2 regions of the Paenibacillus allorhizosphaerae genome follow, and region 2 is predicted to be linked to the other one. Evidence: riboswitches for the same ligand, from Rfam matches in the RefSeq annotation. Region 2 holds a riboswitch; the other holds the start of a gene.
What was found. Region 2 has a riboswitch for ZMP and ZTP ahead of ACFQI7_RS20720 (cyclodeaminase/cyclohydrolase family protein). Riboswitches for the same ligand answer to the same signal wherever they lie in the genome.
Positions count from the first base shown of each region.

Region 1: another riboswitch for ZMP and ZTP. It lies ahead of rpiB (ribose 5-phosphate isomerase B); the one in region 2 lies ahead of ACFQI7_RS20720 (cyclodeaminase/cyclohydrolase family protein).

Region 1 is NZ_JBHSRV010000012.1:18,279-23,016, forward strand. It holds gene spoIIR (stage II sporulation protein R) at 1-43, shown strand, start outside; gene ACFQI7_RS29315 (L-threonylcarbamoyladenylate synthase) at 66-1,133, shown strand; gene ACFQI7_RS29320 (manganese efflux pump MntP) at 1,218-1,781, shown strand; gene ACFQI7_RS29325 (low molecular weight protein arginine phosphatase) at 1,984-2,568, shown strand; ZMP/ZTP riboswitch at 2,650-2,730, shown strand; gene rpiB (ribose 5-phosphate isomerase B) at 2,924-3,382, shown strand; gene ACFQI7_RS29335 (TIGR01440 family protein) at 3,410-3,979, shown strand; gene ACFQI7_RS29340 (serine hydroxymethyltransferase) at 4,019-4,738, shown strand, end outside.
Region 2 is NZ_JBHSRV010000005.1:369,393-374,130, forward strand. It holds gene ACFQI7_RS20695 (cold-shock protein) at 258-464, shown strand; gene ACFQI7_RS20700 (hypothetical protein) at 477-671, shown strand; gene ACFQI7_RS20705 (hypothetical protein) at 753-1,022, shown strand; gene ACFQI7_RS20710 (cold-shock protein) at 1,365-1,565, shown strand; gene ACFQI7_RS20715 (cold-shock protein) at 1,639-1,869, shown strand; ZMP/ZTP riboswitch at 1,975-2,055, shown strand; gene ACFQI7_RS20720 (cyclodeaminase/cyclohydrolase family protein) at 2,128-3,627, shown strand; gene ACFQI7_RS20725 (glycerol-3-phosphate responsive antiterminator) at 3,834-4,421, shown strand; gene ACFQI7_RS20730 (glycerol-3-phosphate dehydrogenase/oxidase) at 4,418-4,738, opposite strand, start outside.

The sequences.
Region 1 (4,738 bases), on a different contig from region 2:
CCTGTGGGATTTGCTGAAGAAGGTCGGCTCCCTGTTTGCGTGACGAAAGAAAAGGGTGGATAGGTATGACAAAGGTTTGGAAGATTGATTTGTCGGCAAGCGGCGGCAACGCCGATGGACTGAGGGAAGCGGCGGAAAGTCTCCGAGAAGGGAAGCTCGTCGCTTTTCCTACGGAAACGGTATACGGCCTTGGGGCCGACGCCGCCAATACGGAGGCGGTTTCGGCGATCTTCGCGGCGAAAGGCAGACCGTCCGACAACCCGCTAATCGTTCACATCGCCGAAAGGTCTCAGCTTGCGGAGCTCACCGCCCCGCCGGATGAGGCCGTTTCGCGTTTGCTCGACGTCTTCTGGCCGGGCCCACTCACCGTGGTGCTGCCGGTGCTTCCCGGCGTGCTGTCCCCGCTGGTCACCGCGGGGCTGCCGACGGTCGGGCTTCGCATGCCCGACCATCCGGTCGCGCTGCAGCTGATCGCAGCTAGCGGATGTCCCGTCGCCGCCCCTAGCGCGAACCGTTCGGGACGGCCCAGCCCGACGCATGCGGCACACGTGCTGGAGGATCTCGACGGCCGCATCGCCGGCGTCGTGGATGGCGGGCCGACGGGCGTCGGGCTCGAATCGACCGTCGTCGAATTCGGCGCGGACGGCGCCCTCCACATCCTGCGGCCCGGCGGGATCATCGCAGCGCAGCTTCGCGCCGCGCTGCCGGACGTCACCGTGCTCGAGCCTTCGGCAGACGAACACAAGCAGGAGCCCGAGGCGCCGCGCGCGCCCGGGATGAAATACGCGCACTACGCTCCGCGCGGCGCGATGGTGCTCGTTCAGGGCGGCGCCGCTGAACCGGTGCTCGCTCGCATGCAGCGCGAGCTCGATGAAGCGCGCTCGCGCGGCGAGCGCACCGGCGTCTTCACGTACCGTGAACACGCCGGCCGTCTCCGCGCGGATCATGAAGTCGCCTGCGGCACGCTCGGCGACCTGGACACCGTCGCGCGCGGGCTCTACGCCGCGCTGCGCGAATTCGATGAAGCCGGCGTCAGCTTCATCGCCGCGGAGGCGTGCCCCGAGCAGGGCATCGGCGCCGCCGTCATGAACCGGCTGCGCAAAGCGGCCGGCGGCCGGATCGTTCGCATATAGGCCCTTAGGCGCTCCGCGATGCAAGCATGTTTTGCCCCTTGTCCGCATATGTTGGTTAGGAACAGGACAGGGGGTAGGGGAAGCATGGATTGGACATCGCCGCTGGTATGGGGGCAATTCGTGACCATTTGGCTCATGGCCGCGGCCCTTGGTCTGGATGCGCTGTCACTGGGACTCGGCATCGGCATGAGAGGGGTACGCAAGCTCGATGTATTGAAAATTAGCGCAGTGATCGCTCTTTTTCATATGATCCTGCCGCTCGGCGGCATCCTGATGGGCGGCTATATCAGCGCGCTGCTTGGACAAGTTGCGACGCTTTGCGGCGGCATCCTGCTCGTCCTGCTCGGTGCCCATATGTTGTACAGCTCGCTCCGCTCGGATGAGTTTCGTTCCGTGGATCACCGCAGCTTTTGGGGACTCATTTTGTTTTCGCTTAGCGTCAGCATCGACTCCTTCTCCGTCGGCCTTTCCCTCGGCATGTTCGCGGGAGATACCGTGCTGACTGTGCTGATGTTCGGAGCGATGGGCGGCCTCATGTCCGTGATCGGACTGATGCTCGGGCGGCGCGTAGGGCAATGGATCGGAGAATATGGCGAGGCGCTGGGCGGCGTTATTTTGCTCGCCTTCGGCATTAAATTTTTATTGTAACCCCGCGAAAGACTGGCCCATAAATGGGCCATTTTAGGGTAAAATAAGAAGAGCGCCCGAATTCGGGGCTCTTCGAAAATAACGTTTCGGTGCGCGGCAGCTTCTTGCCATGGACACAAAGCTTCTCGGATCACGAGGAGGGCTACAGGATTGTTATACAGGGAAAGCAAGATGCAATCCGTAAGAAAGGTGGGAGAAACCGATGAACCGGATCTTGTTCGTATGTACCGGGAATACTTGCCGAAGCCCGATGGCGGAAGGCATTTTGCGAAAGCTGCTGGCGGAAGGAAATTTAACCGGATACGAGGTGCGTTCTGCGGGAGTGGCGGCTTACGACGGAACGCCGACGTCCGATCATGCGGCTTCCGTACTGAAGGAGCGTGGAGCCGAGGGGCCCAGGCATTCGACTTTTTTGTCTCAGCCGTTGATCGAATGGGCGGATCTCGTCTTGACCATGACTTCTTCGCATAAAAGGCACACGATTCAGCTGTACCCGGCGGCGGTAGACAAAATCTTCACGCTGAAAGAATATGTGCACGACGATCCGGCAGAAACGGCCAAACTGGCGGAGCTGGAAAGCTTCGTGACCGAGCTGCAGCTGAAACAAGCGTTGGCGCAACCGATCTCGGAAGCGGAGCAGGCGAAGCTGCGAACTTTAGGGGGAGAGCTTCCGTCGCCGGATATTGCCGATCCGTTCGGGGGGCCGCTGCACGCCTACCGCAAGTGTGCGGAAGAAATCGAGGCTTGCCTTATCAAGCTGACGGCAAAGCTCAAAGCATTGGACTGACATTCGCCGCTCCTCGTTCGCTACGGGAAGATAGGCTTTACAGCGAACGCCGAATCGGCTATGATAAGCGTATAACAATTCAGGGTCCGATGTAACTGGCGACGAGTGGAAGCAACCACAGTGGAGCATCGGAACATACGGCCGGTCGCCTGGGCAAAGAGCATCGCAATGCGGATCTCCGCATGTGTCATGCTCTTTTTGCGTTATTGCCCTAAAATGCCCGGTTTCGGTTATAATGAGAGTGGTATGGATCGTCAACTGCCATTGTCACGGAGCCGCAGTTGCAAATGATTGGACAATTGCAACCGCCGCAGCGTCGGTGTGCAGTTGCATATAGCTGGGAGGCGAAAACAATATGAAAATTGCAATGGGTGCGGATCATGCGGGTTACCGCTTAAAGGATGTGCTCAAGCCGTTCATCGAATCGCTCGGACATGAAGTGCAGGATTACGGAGCGATGGGCAGCGAGTCGGTCGACTATCCCGACTATGCGGCGATCGTATGCGAGAAGGTCACATCCGGCGAGGCGGACAAAGGGATTTTGATTTGCGGAACGGGCATCGGCATGACGATTGCCGCCAACAAAGTGCCGGGCATTCGCTGCGCTTTGGTTCACGATTTGTTTTCGGCGAAAGCGACCCGCGAACATAACGACTCCAACGTGCTATCGCTTGGCGAGCGCGTCATCGGCCCCGGCGTAGCGGAGGAGATCGTCAAAATTTGGCTGGAGACCGGTTTTTCAGGTGGCGAACGCCACAAAAACCGCGTAGGGAAAGTGAAGGCGCTGGAAGACAAATATGCAGTCCAATCGTAACGTTACTTGTACAGGGAGCAGAACGCGATGACGGACATTCGCACGCAAGTGGAGCAGATCGTTCGCGAGCTTGTGCAGGCAGGACGCTTGGAGCGGGGCCAACTGGTGGTCATCGGGACAAGCACCAGCGAGGTGCTCGGGCAGCATATCGGCACGTCCGGAAGCGAGACGGTTGCACAGCATATTTATGACGCGGTGGAAGCCGTTCGAGCGGAATGCGGGTTTTATCCGGTATATCAATGCTGCGAGCATTTGAACCGGGCGCTCGTCATGGAGCGGGAAGCGATGCAGCGGTACGGATTGGAGCAAGTCAGCGTCATTCCGGTGCCGAAAGCCGGAGGTTCCATGGCCGCTTACGCATATAAGCATTTGAGCCATGCGGTCGTCGTAGAGACGGTGCAGGCGCACGCCGGCATCGACATTGGCGGCACGCTGATCGGCATGCATTTGAAACGGGTGGCGGTTCCGTTCCGACCTCGGGTTCGAACCATTGGACAAGCGGCCGTCGCCGCAGCCTTCACCCGGCCGAAGCTGATCGGCGGCGCAAGAGCAGTGTATGAGCAGCAGGCTCCGGAATCCAGCGGTGCTTGCGAATAACACATAGATCATTCATTATGGGGAGGAAATTGAAACATCATGGAACATTTGCGTAACCAAGATCCGAAAATCGTCGAGGCGATGAACCTCGAGCTCGGCCGTCAACGCGACAAAATCGAGTTGATCGCATCTGAAAACTTCGTCAGCCAAGCGGTGCTCCAGGCGATGGGGACGGTACTGACGAACAAATATGCGGAAGGCTACCCGAATAAGCGTTATTACGGCGGCTGTGAGTATGTGGACATCGTGGAAGACATCGCCCGCGACCGCGCGAAGCAATTGTTCGGCGCCGACCATGCCAACGTGCAGCCGCATTCCGGTGCGCAAGCGAACATGGCCGTCTACCTTGCGGCGCTGCAGCCGGGAGATACGGTGCTTGGCATGAACCTGGCGCACGGCGGTCATTTGACGCACGGCAGTCCGGTCAATGCATCCGGTATTTTGTACAACTTCGTAGCATACGGCGTTAGCGAGAAAGATTCCCGCATCGATTACGAGGACGTTCGCAAAGCGGCGTTCAAGCATAAGCCTCGTTTGATCGTAGCCGGCGCCAGCGCCTATCCGCGGATCATCGACTTCGAAGCACTCGGCCAAATCGCAAGCGACGTAGGCGCGCTGTTCATGGTGGATATGGCGCATATCGCGGGCCTTGTTGCTGCCGGTCTGCACCCGAATCCGGTGCCGCACGCGCACTTCGTAACGACGACGACGCACAAGACGCTTCGCGGTCCGCGCGGCGGGATGATTTTGTGCCGCAAG
Region 2 (4,738 bases):
ACCCAGCCTTCTTTTTAACCTTTCCGGCTATGGAAAGTTTAAGAAGAAGGCTCTTTGGTTTTCGGAATGGCAGGAAACGATGCTGAGCAAATTTTGTTTCGTTGGATTATTCCCAAAATGATGCTATAATGGATCATATTCGCGTATCTGAAAATCACACGTTATAAAGAGTATCGGTCTTCTGAAAGGTACTTTTTATTATGTGTGATTTTTTTTATTACGATATGTGAAGCAGAACGAACATGGGAGGATACGATATGCAAACAGGTACGGTGAAATGGTTTCATAACGAAAAAGGTTTTGGCTTTATAGAGGTTGACGGAGGAGGAAACGACATATTCGTGCACTCCAGCGCGATTACCGGCGATGGATTCAAATCATTGGTCGAAGGACAAAAGGTGCAGTTTACGGTGGGGCAAAGCATACGCGGTCCCCAGGCTGAAAATGTCGTAAAAATATATTAAGGGTGAAAGCTGATGTTTACAAAGAATGAATGGCTTGTAGACCCAGCCGATTTTGACAATGCGATGTTTTTGGAAATTCCGGTCTCGGTATGGCGCGGAAATCAGTATATTGATTACGGAGGTGTTATAAAAAAGCATGACGCTGTTGCCGTTTTTATTGACGGCAATTGTTTTCATAAAAAGGAATTCAGATTTAAGATCAGATAAACGAACATTGCGGCACAAAAAGAGTTATTCGTTCTACTTTTTCGTCCCCTTGAATAAGGATACAGGAAGGAGGTGTCGTGAATGGTCGTATACAATTATAACGAAGTACCGAAAGAACTATTGGTAGATCACTCGTACACATTGCGACAAATTAGATTGTTTATGACCGTCAATAAAAATTGCTTGTTTCTTCATAAAGACTTGAACGCGCTGGATGCGGAATCGAATAAAAAAGTATCCGTCGTTTCGAGAGACGAGTACTACATTCATCAGTATGTAGAACGTTCATACCTGATCCCGTACGAGAAGAAGGTCGTATTTTTATTAAGCCAAGCGGATGATGGGACATAATGTGGCGAGTCAAGGCAAATACGCAGGATATAGCTGATAAGGCGTGAAAGCGAACGTCCCCGTAGCATAGAAACGTTACGCGAACATGGCGCCTTGTCCGGGGAATCTCTCGGGTTGCGGCGTTCTTGTTTTTTTGGGATCTGTCTGGGTTACGAAAAACATGAAAAAACAATTTGCTTTTCGCTTATATGTGTGATAGTATTACCTTATCATATATTTGAAACCTGAATTCACATATTGCAAAGGGTATCATTTGTGCGATGGAGCCTTTTTCAATGTGTGAATTTTTTATTTGATTCAAGAATAAAAAGTACATGTTAAATAAAATTTGGAGGTAATACAATGCAAACAGGTACAGTGAAATGGTTTAATGCGGAGAAAGGTTTCGGCTTTATCGAAGTGGAAGGCGGCAATGACGTATTCGTTCATTTCAGCGCCATCACGGGCGACGGGTTCAAATCGCTGGATGAAGGCCAACGCGTAGAGTTCAATGTAGTGCAAGGCAACCGCGGCCCGCAAGCCGAAAATGTTGTAAAGCTGTAATAGCCCAAATCAAACTGCCCTTAACAATGTGTTGAGGGCAGTTTTTCTTTTAGATCAGAAGGAGGGGTTATTCGTGTATTTTCAGAAAAGATCGTCTGAGCCTGTTCCAAAGGAAAATACGATGATATGGTCATGCGAACAAGAAGGCTGTAAAGGCTGGATGCGCGACAACTTTTCTTTTGCATACGCACCCACCTGCCATCTGTGTCAGTCCCCGATGGTTAGCAGCATGGAAATGCTTCCCTTGCTGGTAAACTCGAATATCAACATGAAATTGCTAAAGGAAGGCGTGCGGATCTTGTAGCTGCAGCCGCGCATAATTTTGCCAGTTCAATGAACGGTTCGACCTTCTTATTATATTACCTATGTTGTCAAAATTCGTTTTTTTCGCTATGATGGGGATAACAACGAACTCGTGCGCAACTGGCGATAAAGGTGGATCACCACCGGGGAGCGCAAGGGATAACGGCCGGTCGCCTGGGCAAAGTATTTGGTTCTTCGGAATCGAATACTTTTTTTGTTTTCCGATGATGGATTCAGGAAAAAAGAGGAGGCGCACAGGATGGGATTGCGGATGAGAGGAAAGGAACCGGCCGATTTGCTTGCGGCCGACATTGCAAGGCAGGCGGAGGATTGGAAAGCGAGAGGGCATGAGCCGCGCATCGTTACACTGCTGGTCAAGGGGGACCCGGCTTCGGCTTATTACGCGGAAGCGAAACGGAAGGCGGCCGAACGGCTCGCCATCCGTTTCGAGCTGCACGAATTCGAGCCGGATGTGCAGGAGTCGGCGCTGCTGCGGGCCATTGCACAATGGAACGGCGACCGGACCGTCCACGGCATCATGGTGGAGCTGCCGCTGCCGCCGCATCTCGATACATCTAGCGTGACGGCGGCGATCGATCCGCTCAAGGACGTAGACGGCGTCACGCCGGTGAACAAGCTGGCGCTGCAGTCGGGCGCGGACGGCATCTACCCGGCGACGCCGCTCGCCTGCATCCGGCTGCTGAAGCATTACGGCTACGAGCTTGCGGGGAAGCATGCGGTCGTCATCGGCCGGGGAGAGACGGTAGGAAAGCCTCTGGCGCAGCTGCTGCTCCGGGAGCAGGCGACGGTTACGGTGTGCCATTCACGCACCCCGGATCTGGCGAGGCATATTCGGCAGGCGGATGTTTTATTTGCCGCAGCGGGTCGCAGGGGGCTTATAACGCCGGATATGACGCATAGCGGCCTTGTCATCGTGGACGCAGGGATCAACGAAGGAGACGATGGGCGAATCACAGGGGATACGGCGGTGGAAACAGCAGACGCCGTTGCCGCAATGAGTCCGGTGCCCGGGGGTGTCGGAGGCGTTACGACCATGATGCTGTTCCATAATCTGATGCTCGGCATGGAGCGTCAGCTGGCCCACGGGATCTCTGAGGCGGATCGGCCGTTTGAACAAACGATAGGCGCTTTTCTCACGGCAGCAGCTTCCTCTGCGCCAACGCCGGGCGGAGGCGGCGTCGCCGCCGTCGCTTGCGCGCTTGGAGCCGCCATGGGGGCGATGACTGCGAAGCTGTCCGTCGGTCCGAAATACCGCGAATGGGAAGAGCGCATGAAGGAAGCGGCGCGCAGGCTGGATACGGTTGCAGCGGACTGTGAGCATGTCGCGGCGGGAGACGCGGACTCGTTCCGCCATTACATGAAGGCGCTGAAACTGCCGAACCAATCACCGGAAGAGAAGGAACTGCGCAAGCAGGCGATTGCGGCAGCCGCGGAGCAAGCGACGAAGATTCCGCTGGAATTGATTCGTCTTTGCGTTGACACACTACAAATAATCGACGGGATGAAAGAAGGAGCCAATCCCAATGTGCTGTCCGATCTTGGCATCGGCGCCGTTCTTGCCGAAGCCGCCGCGCAATCGGCGTGGCTGACCGTGCACATTAATTTACCGGCCATCCGCAATTCGGAGACAAGGCAACGATTCCGAGATATGGCGAATGAACGGATGGAAGCGATCCGCTCAAGGAAAGAAGCCGTTCAAGCGATGGTGATCGGCCGGTTGAAGGAAGACCGAGGCTAAAGGAGAGGAAGATCCGCCACGGCAGGCAGCCCGGCTGAAATGAGCCGACTTGACTTAGTGGGTCGATCGTAATATGCAGCTTCGGGGGCCAAGAAAGAACGGTTGCCGCCTCATGGGGAACGGGTCGAACGGCGGGAATGGATTTACAGTTGCCGTTCGACAGGATATGATAAAGTCAAACTACCTACCCCGAAGGAGTGGCATGCTTGCTAAGTTCCCACTTTCACGGCCAAAAGGTTTTACCGGCGATTCGGAAAATGAAGGATTTGGAGCATCTGATGTCGTCCAACTACACGACGCTCGTTCTTCTCGACAGCCATATTGCGCAATTGGCCAGTATCGGGCAGCTTGTAAGAAAGCACCGCAAACAGCTGCTTGTACATGTAGACCTGATCAACGGACTGAAAAATGACGATTACGCCATCGAATTTGTATGCCAAACGATGCGGCCCGCAGGAATCATCTCGACCCGCTCCAGTGCGGTGATGACGGCGAAGAAGCACAAAATCCTCGGCATCCAGCGGCATTTTCTGCTCGACTCGACCGCGCTGGATATGACCTACAAGCTATCCGATAAGATCCAGCCGGACTATATCGAAGTCATGCCCGGCATTATGCCCCATATTATTGCGGAAATGCGGGAGCGGATCGATATCCCGATCTTGGCGGGCGGACTGATCCGGACGCCCGGCGATGTCGATCTGGCGCTCGGTTCCGGAGCGATCGCCGTGACCACATCGCTCAAAGAGCTGTGGGACGCATTCGCCGATCAAACGCCAAAGGCGCAGGATTAATCCTGCGCCTTTGGTTCGACTGCATCATGGATCAGCGTATCGAGCAGACGGGTATGAGCCCCGGTCTCTTCTTCAGACCACCCGAAACGGTTTGCCATGTAATTAATGACTTGCGTCTTCCACTGTTTCGCCCAAGCGATATCAAAGTACACGGCACCGGTACGGCGAATAAAGAAGTCCGCCGGCGTAGCCGTCATTTCTTCCTCGATGCTGTAGAGCAGCGAAGCGAACACGTCCTGCGGCAAGCCGGCTTGTTCCGCCTCTTGTTTGGCACTCAGTCTGCCGTATACAAGGCCGATATTGGAGCCGTAGCGCTG